4 regions of the Vibrio sp. Vb0349 genome follow, and region 2 is predicted to be linked to each of the others. Evidence: predicted binding sites of a transcription regulator. Region 2 holds the regulator's gene; each other region holds the start of a gene.
What was found. The regulator PurR, encoded in region 2, represses purine synthesis genes. The targets are predictions, from matches to a motif close to TNANGNAAACGTTTNCNTNA.
Positions count from the first base shown of each region.

Region 1: a site for PurR is predicted at 1,132-1,151, ahead of pckA (phosphoenolpyruvate carboxykinase (ATP)). Genes of this name have one in related genera too.
Region 3: a site for PurR is predicted at 997-1,016, ahead of R7Q47_RS16345 (NCS2 family permease). Genes of this name have one in related genera too.
Region 4: a site for PurR is predicted at 1,287-1,306, ahead of R7Q47_RS03720 (inosine/guanosine kinase). Genes of this name have one in related genera too.

Region 1 is NZ_JAWOTS010000041.1:9,457-11,632, forward strand. It holds gene hslR (ribosome-associated heat shock protein Hsp15) at 1-80, shown strand, start outside; gene hslO (Hsp33 family molecular chaperone HslO) at 112-987, shown strand; gene pckA (phosphoenolpyruvate carboxykinase (ATP)) at 1,324-2,176, shown strand, end outside.
Region 2 is NZ_JAWOTS010000015.1:1,469-3,644, reverse strand. It holds cyclic di-GMP riboswitch class I at 32-121, opposite strand; gene purR (HTH-type transcriptional repressor PurR) at 409-1,413, opposite strand; gene torD (molecular chaperone TorD) at 1,881-2,176, opposite strand, start outside.
Region 3 is NZ_JAWOTS010000016.1:7,955-10,130, reverse strand. It holds gene R7Q47_RS16350 (aminoacyl-histidine dipeptidase) at 1-13, opposite strand, end outside; gene R7Q47_RS16345 (NCS2 family permease) at 1,038-2,176, shown strand, end outside.
Region 4 is NZ_JAWOTS010000002.1:89,909-92,084, reverse strand. It holds gene R7Q47_RS03720 (inosine/guanosine kinase) at 1-1,210, opposite strand, end outside; gene R7Q47_RS03715 (hypothetical protein) at 1,328-1,597, opposite strand; gene mnmA (tRNA 2-thiouridine(34) synthase MnmA) at 1,786-2,176, shown strand, end outside.

The sequences.
Region 1 (2,176 bases), on a different contig from region 2:
TTAATGCCCACAACCCAAGTCCGGAACGCCGCCCAGATAAAAAGCAGCGCCGAGACATCATTAAGTTCAAACACCAATAAAAGCCGGAATTACCAACGAGGAAAGCACTCCATGGCAAATAATGTTTTAAACCGCTACCTATTCGAAGATCTTTCAGTACGTGGCGAGTTGGTACAATTGGATGAAGCGTACCAACGTGTTATCTCCAGCAAGGAATATCCGGTAGCAATAGAGAAACTGCTGGGTGAGCTACTCGTTTCAACTACTCTTTTAACTGCCACTCTTAAGTTCGAAGGTTCAATCACCATCCAGCTACAAGGCGACGGTCCTGTGTCTCTTGCCGTTATCAACGGTGACCATAACCAACGTGTTCGTGGCGTAGCTCGCTGGGAAGGCGATATTGCCGATGACGCAAACATTCACGATCTAATGGGTAAGGGCTACCTTGTGATCACTATCGAACCGAAAAACGGCGAGCGTTACCAAGGTGTCGTTGGATTAGAAGGTGACACTTTAGCAGAAGTGCTAGAAGGCTACTTTGCAAACTCAGAGCAGTTAAAAACGCGCCTATGGATCCGCACTGGTGAGCATGAGGGCAAAGCACACGCAGCAGGTATGTTGATTCAAGTGATCCCTGACGGCACTGGCTCTCCAGATGATTTCGAACATCTAGAGCAGCTCACTGATACAGTAAAAGATGAAGAATTGTTTGGTTTAGAAGCGAACGAGTTATTGTATCGACTATATAACCAAGACAAAGTACGTCTGTACGAGCCGCAACCTGTCGAGTTCCATTGTGGCTGTTCTCGTGAGCGTAGCGGTGCCGCAATCATCACCGTTGAGAAATCTGAAATTTATGACATTTTGGCAGAAGTTGGATCAGTTTCTTTACATTGTGATTACTGTGGCACAACTTATACGTTCGACGAATCTGAAGTCACTGAACTGTATGCACAAGCTTCTACGGACAAGAAAACCCTGCATTAATTTACATAGCTTATCAAGCACGTAATTTACCCTACAAAAGGCCAGCTTAATGCTGGCCTTTTTGTGATCAACCCCTCGTAATAACTAGCCTCAAGCGTAATAAAACAACTGCTTAATTTTAAACAATTAATAATGATTTTGCCCTAGCGCAAAGGATTGCGTGCACGATAGACTATTCCCACCAATATGTGACGGGTTACCTAAAACCTTATTGAAATCATGGGTAAATTTTGAGCTATCTCCCTGTTTTCTCCCCGCCCCGTTGCTAGCATGGTGAGCAGATTAAAATTAAAACATTCTTACAAAATCCCTACAAAATCCTTATAAGGAGCACCTATGACCGTTATGGAACATACTAAGGCTGCAACACTTGATCTAACCAAGCACGGACTGCATAACGTAAAAGAGGTTATTCGCAACCCAAGCTACGAAATGTTGTTTGAGGAAGAAACGCGTGAAGACCTAACCGGTTATGAGCGCGGCGTGGTTACTGAACTAGGTGCGGTTGCCGTTGACACTGGCATCTTTACTGGTCGCTCACCAAAAGATAAATACATCGTCAAAGACGCTACGACAGAAGAACATATGTGGTGGACGTCTGATCAAGTGAAAAATGATAACAAGCCAATCACTCCTGAAGTGTGGGACGAGCTAAAAGAACTGGTCACAAACCAGCTTTCTAACAAACGCTTGTTTGTTGTTGACGGTTACTGTGGTGCAAACCCAGATACACGTTTGAGCATTCGTGTTATCACAGAAGTCGCATGGCAAGCGCACTTCGTTAAAAACATGTTTATTCGCCCGACAGAAGAAGAGTTAGCGACATTTGAACCAGACTTCGTAGTAATGAATGGCGCAAAATGCACTAATCCAAAATGGGAAGAGCAAGGCCTGAACTCAGAAAACTTCACCGTATTTAACCTAACTGAGCGCATGCAACTTATCGGTGGTACTTGGTACGGCGGTGAAATGAAGAAAGGTATGTTCGCGATGATGAACTACTTCCTTCCACTAAAAGACATCGCATCAATGCACTGTAGCGCTAACATGGGCAAAGATGGCGATGTAGCGGTATTCTTCGGTCTATCTGGTACGGGTAAAACGACCCTGTCGACTGATCCTAAACGTGCGCTAATTGGTGATGATGAGCACGGCTGGGATGATGACGGTGTCTTCAACTTCGAAGGTG
Region 2 (2,176 bases):
ACAGAGTAAAGTCATTGCTTACACACTTGCCATCGGTAACCCCGCTACCTTCCATATCGTAATATGGTTCAGGCCGGAGGCTTTGCGTCCCACTCTTTCGAATGGTTTGCCCTGTGCGTGACACAATGAGCATACTTCTTATATTGAATTAACATCACGGTTTAGCGTTAAAAGTGTGATTTTGGTTCAATAAAAATGATAGATTGAATGCTCTATTTTGCATATGGAAAGGTGCAAATTGGCCTTTGAAAAGGAGTTCTTAATATATATTACATTTATATAAAACAGGGAGTTAACGTTAGTCAATTGTTATTAGAGCGGTGTGAAGTATTAGAGAATGCTTAATTTTCCCAAAAAAATAAGCGCCCCTGTAGAGCGCTTATTTAACACGGTTAAATACAGTAAAATTTAGTTCATTTTTTTCACAGTATTTCGAATTACAAGCTCAGGTTGCATTTCGAAAATTCGTTTTTCGTGTTCTTTATCTTTGATACGCTCAAGTAGAATTTCGAATGCATTTTTACCAACACGACGTTTAGGTTGGTGGATAGTCGTTAGCGGTGGAGAGAAGTATTCTGCAAGCTCGATGTTGTCGTAGCCGATCACTGAAATATCTTCAGGAATTTTGATCCCGTTTTGTTGCAAGCGGCTCATTAGGCCTAGAGCCATTGTGTCGTTAAAACAGAATACCGCCGTCGGGCGCTTGTCCATTGCGGTAATTTTATCTGCAACTAATACGGCCGTATCACATTCAAAGTTACCTTCAAGGATCCAGTCTTCATTTACAGCTAGGTTCGCTTCGCTCATTGCGCGACGGAAACCTGCAATGCGCTCTTGGCAAGCAAGCTTTTCAAAATGACCGCTTAGACAAGCGATATCCGTATGACCATTGTCAATCAGATGTTTGGTCGCAATGTAGCCACCTTCTTCTGAGTTATCCATGATTTTGTCTGCTTGCGAGCTCTCTGGGCCCCAATCCATGACCACTTTAGGAATGTCCGCATGACGGTCAAGCATCTCTTTTAGTTCTTCGGTTAAGTCAGAACACATCACTAGGATGCCATCAACGCGCTTTTCAGCCAGCATACGAATGTAATCGCGTTGTTTTTCGTAAATCCCGCCTGTGTTACATAAAATCAGAGTATAGCCTTGGCGGTAACAGTAGCTCTCAACCCCGTCAATCACTTCTGAGAAGAATAGGTTGGTTGACTGCGTTACTAACATGCCAATAGTACGAGTTGAGTTGCATTTTAGGCTGCGTGCAACGGCACTTGGCGCGTAATTCAGCTCGTCAACGGCTTTCATTACTTTTTCTTGCGTTGCTTCTGCAACGAAACGCGTTTTATTGATAACGTGCGAAACTGTCGTAGTGGAAACGCCGGCTAAGCGAGCAACGTCTTTTATCGTGGCCATAAATGGTGTCCTGTATCGAGCTACTGAAATATGTCGTATTGGATGTACCTGATGCTCTAATGGTTTCACACCTAGCAATCTAAAATTGGCGCTAAGTGTCTCGGCAGCGGTTGATCCAAGTGCGACAAAAGGGTGCGTAGCAGCATCGGTCGATGAATTTTATCTTTTTCTATCTGATGAGAAATTGCCATCAACCTGTTAAGAAAACACAAAAACCGCTATATTTCAGCGGTTTACATATAAATCATATTTAATCGTTTGCGCTCACATTTTAGCCCTATGTGGACTGACTAGCAATGTTTTCAGCAAGAGATTTGTGTATTTGAAGTCACATTTTGACTGCTAAATAACCAAGCGTCTTTGCGCTAAGTTAAGGCAAACGAATATTATACCCAAGTTACTTACAATCGGTCACTTTCAGGCACACAGGAAGCCCGATAGGCAGGCTCCCTAAAAATAGGCGGCAATTATTCACCAAGAAGGTAGGCGCTGTCTAGTTTACAAAATGCAACTAATAGTTTCGCGACACTTGAGTAAAATCCAAATTCATCGAATTTTTTACATTTGTCTGAAAACTGAGGTAACCAAGACATCAATTGTTGCTGGATAAAGTCGTTTTGTTTAACGAAGGCTTCTTCCATGTGTTTTTCTTGTTCAAGCTCGTTTGAGCGGATAATCATGTTCCCGAGAAAGTCGAGCTCAACGGCTAAGTGATCCGCAGGTTCCTTTAGGTTTTCGTCTACTTGAACGCCAAATTCAGCCA
Region 3 (2,176 bases), on a different contig from region 2:
GGAACTCAGACACGGAGGACTCCTTTTGATGTGCTTTGCCAAATATATACCGTAAAAATATTGTCAAGGTAGCATTAAATGCTAGACGATTTGGCCTTCAAATTGCCGTTAGCATACCACCAGATAAGGAGTACGAGTAGTCGCGATCACAAGGATTTCTCTCAGAACTGTCACAGTTTGTGAATACAATAACAAGCACTATGTGTTCTCTATCATACATTCTGAAAGTGGCTTTATTTTTTAATTCATAAAATTGTAATTTAATTACATATAAACTTTGATAAAGGTCAATTTATGTATTTTTTGTGATTCCAATCACTAAAATGCTTGTAATTAAATTTCTTGGTGGTATATTTGTAACCAGCTTCTGAGAGAAGAATGAAATGCTCAAAGGATGAGTCCGTTTTATCGCCTCCAAGGAACCGAGAAATCAACGAATGTTTAATTGATTTAAAAGGTGATAGTTATGAAAGGTTTACCAAGTACAATGTTCTGGAATAGCAAGTCTGTTTACACCGGTAACTTTGTATACCCAACAAGCTTTGGCTACTAAGTGAAGTCAACGCATGTGACTCGAACAGTTTGTTCACCCCTATAAATTGGAATTTTTTTTCAGTGATAGTGCTGACATGATTCACCGCCACCCAAATTGGGTGGCGTTTTTTTATCTCTATTTTCTCTTCCTGACTCACTTATTGCCATCAAAGCCTTCTTCTATTCCCCATTCTTCGGTTTTATCGACTTTTCCATCAAATCTGTTAGATACCATGTTAAAAATGGGCCTTTTTCATCTGAAAGTTTAGTACATTGCTCAGTTTTTATTCTCTTTTAGGGAACTGTGTTATCTAGGTTACCTATTGTTTTGTAAGAATATATTCCTTTGCCTACTTTGATAGGTTAGAGAATGTGTTTCATATCCAAAGAAAAAAAACGCATTAGAGTGAAGATTCTATCTAGAATTTGCTATTTGATAACTTTATAATTCCCGCCAATCGATTACGCAACCGTTTACTTTTTTACCTTTACAGGATTCGATCATGCTCGAGAGGCTTTTTAAACTCAGTGAAAATGGCACAAATGTGCGTACTGAGATCATTGCAGGTGTTACGACCTTCCTAACTATGGCTTACATTATTTTTGTAAACCCAGCGATCCTGTCGGATACCGGTATGGACCGTGGTGCCATTTTTGTCGCGACTTGTCTTGCTGCCGCAATCGGCTGTTTTATCATGGGATTTGTTGCCAATTACCCAATCGCACAGGCACCAGGAATGGGCCTGAACGCATTTTTTACTTACTCTGTTGTATTGGGAATGGGTTATACGTGGCAAGTTGCGTTGGCGGCTGTATTTGTTTCTGGCCTTCTGTTCATTCTTTTAAGCGTATTTAAGATCCGTGAGTGGATTATTAACTCGATACCGCATTCTCTACGAACAGGTATTTCAGCTGGTATTGGTCTTTTCTTAGCGTTTATCGCATTAAAAAATGCAGGTATCGTCGTTGATAACCCAGCGACATTAGTTTCTATGGGAGAGATCACATCATTGCCATCTGTATTGGCCGCGATTGGCTTCTTTCTTACGATTGCACTGGTTCACCGTGGTGTGAAAGGTGCGGTGATGATCGCCATTCTTGGCGTTACAGCGCTTGGTCTTCTATTTGGTGATGTGCAGTGGGGCGGTATTATGTCAACGCCACCAAGCATTGCGCCAACTTTCATGCAACTGGATTTCTCTGGTTTGTTTGAAGTAGGCATGATTTCCGTCGTATTTGCTTTCCTATTTGTCGATTTATTTGACACCGCAGGTACGCTCGTTGGCGTTTCTCAAAAAGCAGGTCTAACTGATGAGAATGGCAACATCCCTCGTTTAAACAAAGCGTTACTTGCAGACTCAACAGCAACGTCAGTAGGTGCATTACTTGGTACCTCTAACACGACATCTTATATTGAAAGCGTTTCTGGTGTGGCTGCGGGTGGGCGTACTGGTCTAACAGCCGTGGTTGTTGGTGTACTGTTCCTACTTGCTCTATTGTTCTCACCACTTGCGGGTATGATCCCTGCTTATGCAACGTCAGGTGCGCTATTCTATGTGGCGATCTTGATGCTGTCTGGGCTAGTAAGCATTGATTGGCGTGACTTAACTGAAGCGTCGCCAGTTGTTGTGACTTGTTTGGT
Region 4 (2,176 bases), on a different contig from region 2:
CGCGGTTTGCGTATTTGCAGACTTGAGAAAAAGAAGAGTAAGTTAAATACTCGTTACTGTGCTTGCTTGAATTAGGCACATTTTCTTTATGGTATTTATTTGCTGCCATATCATGAAGAACAGCAGATAACGCGGCATCACCTGCGCCATTTGTATTCTTAATTTTTTCTGGGCCACCCATATATGGCGAGATATGCGAGTACACTTTTATTGGCGTCTCGCATGAGTCTTTTTTCGCCGGACGACTAAATTCATAACGATTAAATTCAGCAATTGACCCTGGAAGTAATGGCAAAGAAGTTTCGCGCTTCGCGCTATCTTCCGTATACCCAGCCATAAATAGACCTACAGGACCCGCCGTGCACAATACTAGATCAGCCCACTCCAATGTTTTGTCAGACGCAGCAAGTGGATCAGATTCCCCTGTCAGAGCTTCTGCTTCATCTTCATTCATCGCAACGACAGAAACGTTATCTCGAATGAATTCTTGCCAATATTTAGGATCATCTTGAATAACAAACTTTGTGCCTAGAGTCAGAACAACAGGCACATCATTCTTTTTCGCGTACTCAATCGCTTTCATTGTTGCTTCCGGCATTGGGTCGCCGTCTTTGCAACGTACTAGATATGACGTCAGTACAAGTGCTGATGCATTTTTAAAGATTTTCTCTGGAATGCTATCAGGATGGAGTTGGTTCATTTGCCCTTCGCTGATAGCAAAAGTACGTTCACCGTCTTCTGTGATAAGAGCAAAGCAACGGCCAATTGCACCATCTACACCTTGTAGGTAGTTCAAATCCATGCGGCTTGATGTATTACAAAGATAACGGTAACCGTAGCTGCCAATCTTAATATCCTGGCTCATCACTCCAAGTAGTGTGGAGCGGTCATCCGCTAGCACGGAGTAGTTATGTAGCGTGTTACCAATTGTACCGCCCGCATACTCATTGGTAATCAAGTTCTCTTCTTTCAGTTGCTGGTATAACTCTTCTGCTCTTTCGTCATCGATAACCAGAGAGTGACCTTTACTCAGACCGTACTTTTCAATCACATCCGTTGTAACTTTTGCTTCAATATCAACCAAGGTTTGGTCAATACCAATGATGTGAGTGCGCGTCATCTTCTTGCTTTCTTGTGCTTGGCTCACCAGCGGGTCACGAGCATGAACAGGAAAATAGTGCTTCGATTTGCGTTGTCCAGGAAATTTCATATTGTCAGTCTGAGTAAGGGGATGAAAAGGAGAGCGGATTCTATACCGCTAATAATAAAGCAGCAATAAAAGCGATTATAGCAAACGTTTGCTGACTACTTTTTTCTTTTAGGTGGCTTATTCACCTTCCATAAAGCTGAGATCTGGTAGTTGCTCAAGGTGCTCGCTATAACGCTTTAGGTTGAACTCACCTTCATTCTTCATCACATCAAAAATCTCAATTGACATCGCACATGCCATCATCGCAACCGCATCTTCACGTGGTGTGCCAGTCATCATTAAACGCATAAGGGTTTCTTTTACTTTAAGCGGGTTACCATCTTCGAGCTGATTTTCAACAATTTCAATCAACTCACTTTCTTGCATAAATTGGTTTTCTTCTGTCATTTGGTGTTTCCTCTTGGATTTTGGCCAACTATGCCATATATACCTCTTCTATACTTGCGAAATTACTCGTTCGAATCTTTGTTGAAGAAAAATCCAGCGAAACGAATTGTGATTTCGATCTCGGATCTGTCACCGGTCTGTGGATTCTGATAGAATCTGCATCCCGTTTATTTAAGTGGTGTTTAGTAATGTCTGATAACAGTCAAAAGAAAGTCATCGTCGGTATGTCCGGCGGCGTTGATTCATCTGTTTCCGCGTATCTTCTAAAGCAGCAAGGCTACCAAGTAGAAGGCCTTTTCATGAAGAACTGGGAAGAAGATGACAACGAAGAATATTGTACAGCGGCAGAAGATCTTGCTGACGCTCAGGCAGTATGTGACAAGCTAGGCATCCACCTACACACTATCAACTTTGCTGCCGAATACTGGGATAACGTATTTGAGTACTTCCTTGCTGAATACAAAGCTGGCCGTACTCCGAACCCTGACATTCTTTGTAACAAAGAAATCAAGTTCAAAGCATTCCTAGAATTCGCTGATGAAGTACTTGATGCTGATTACATTGCAATGGGCCACTATG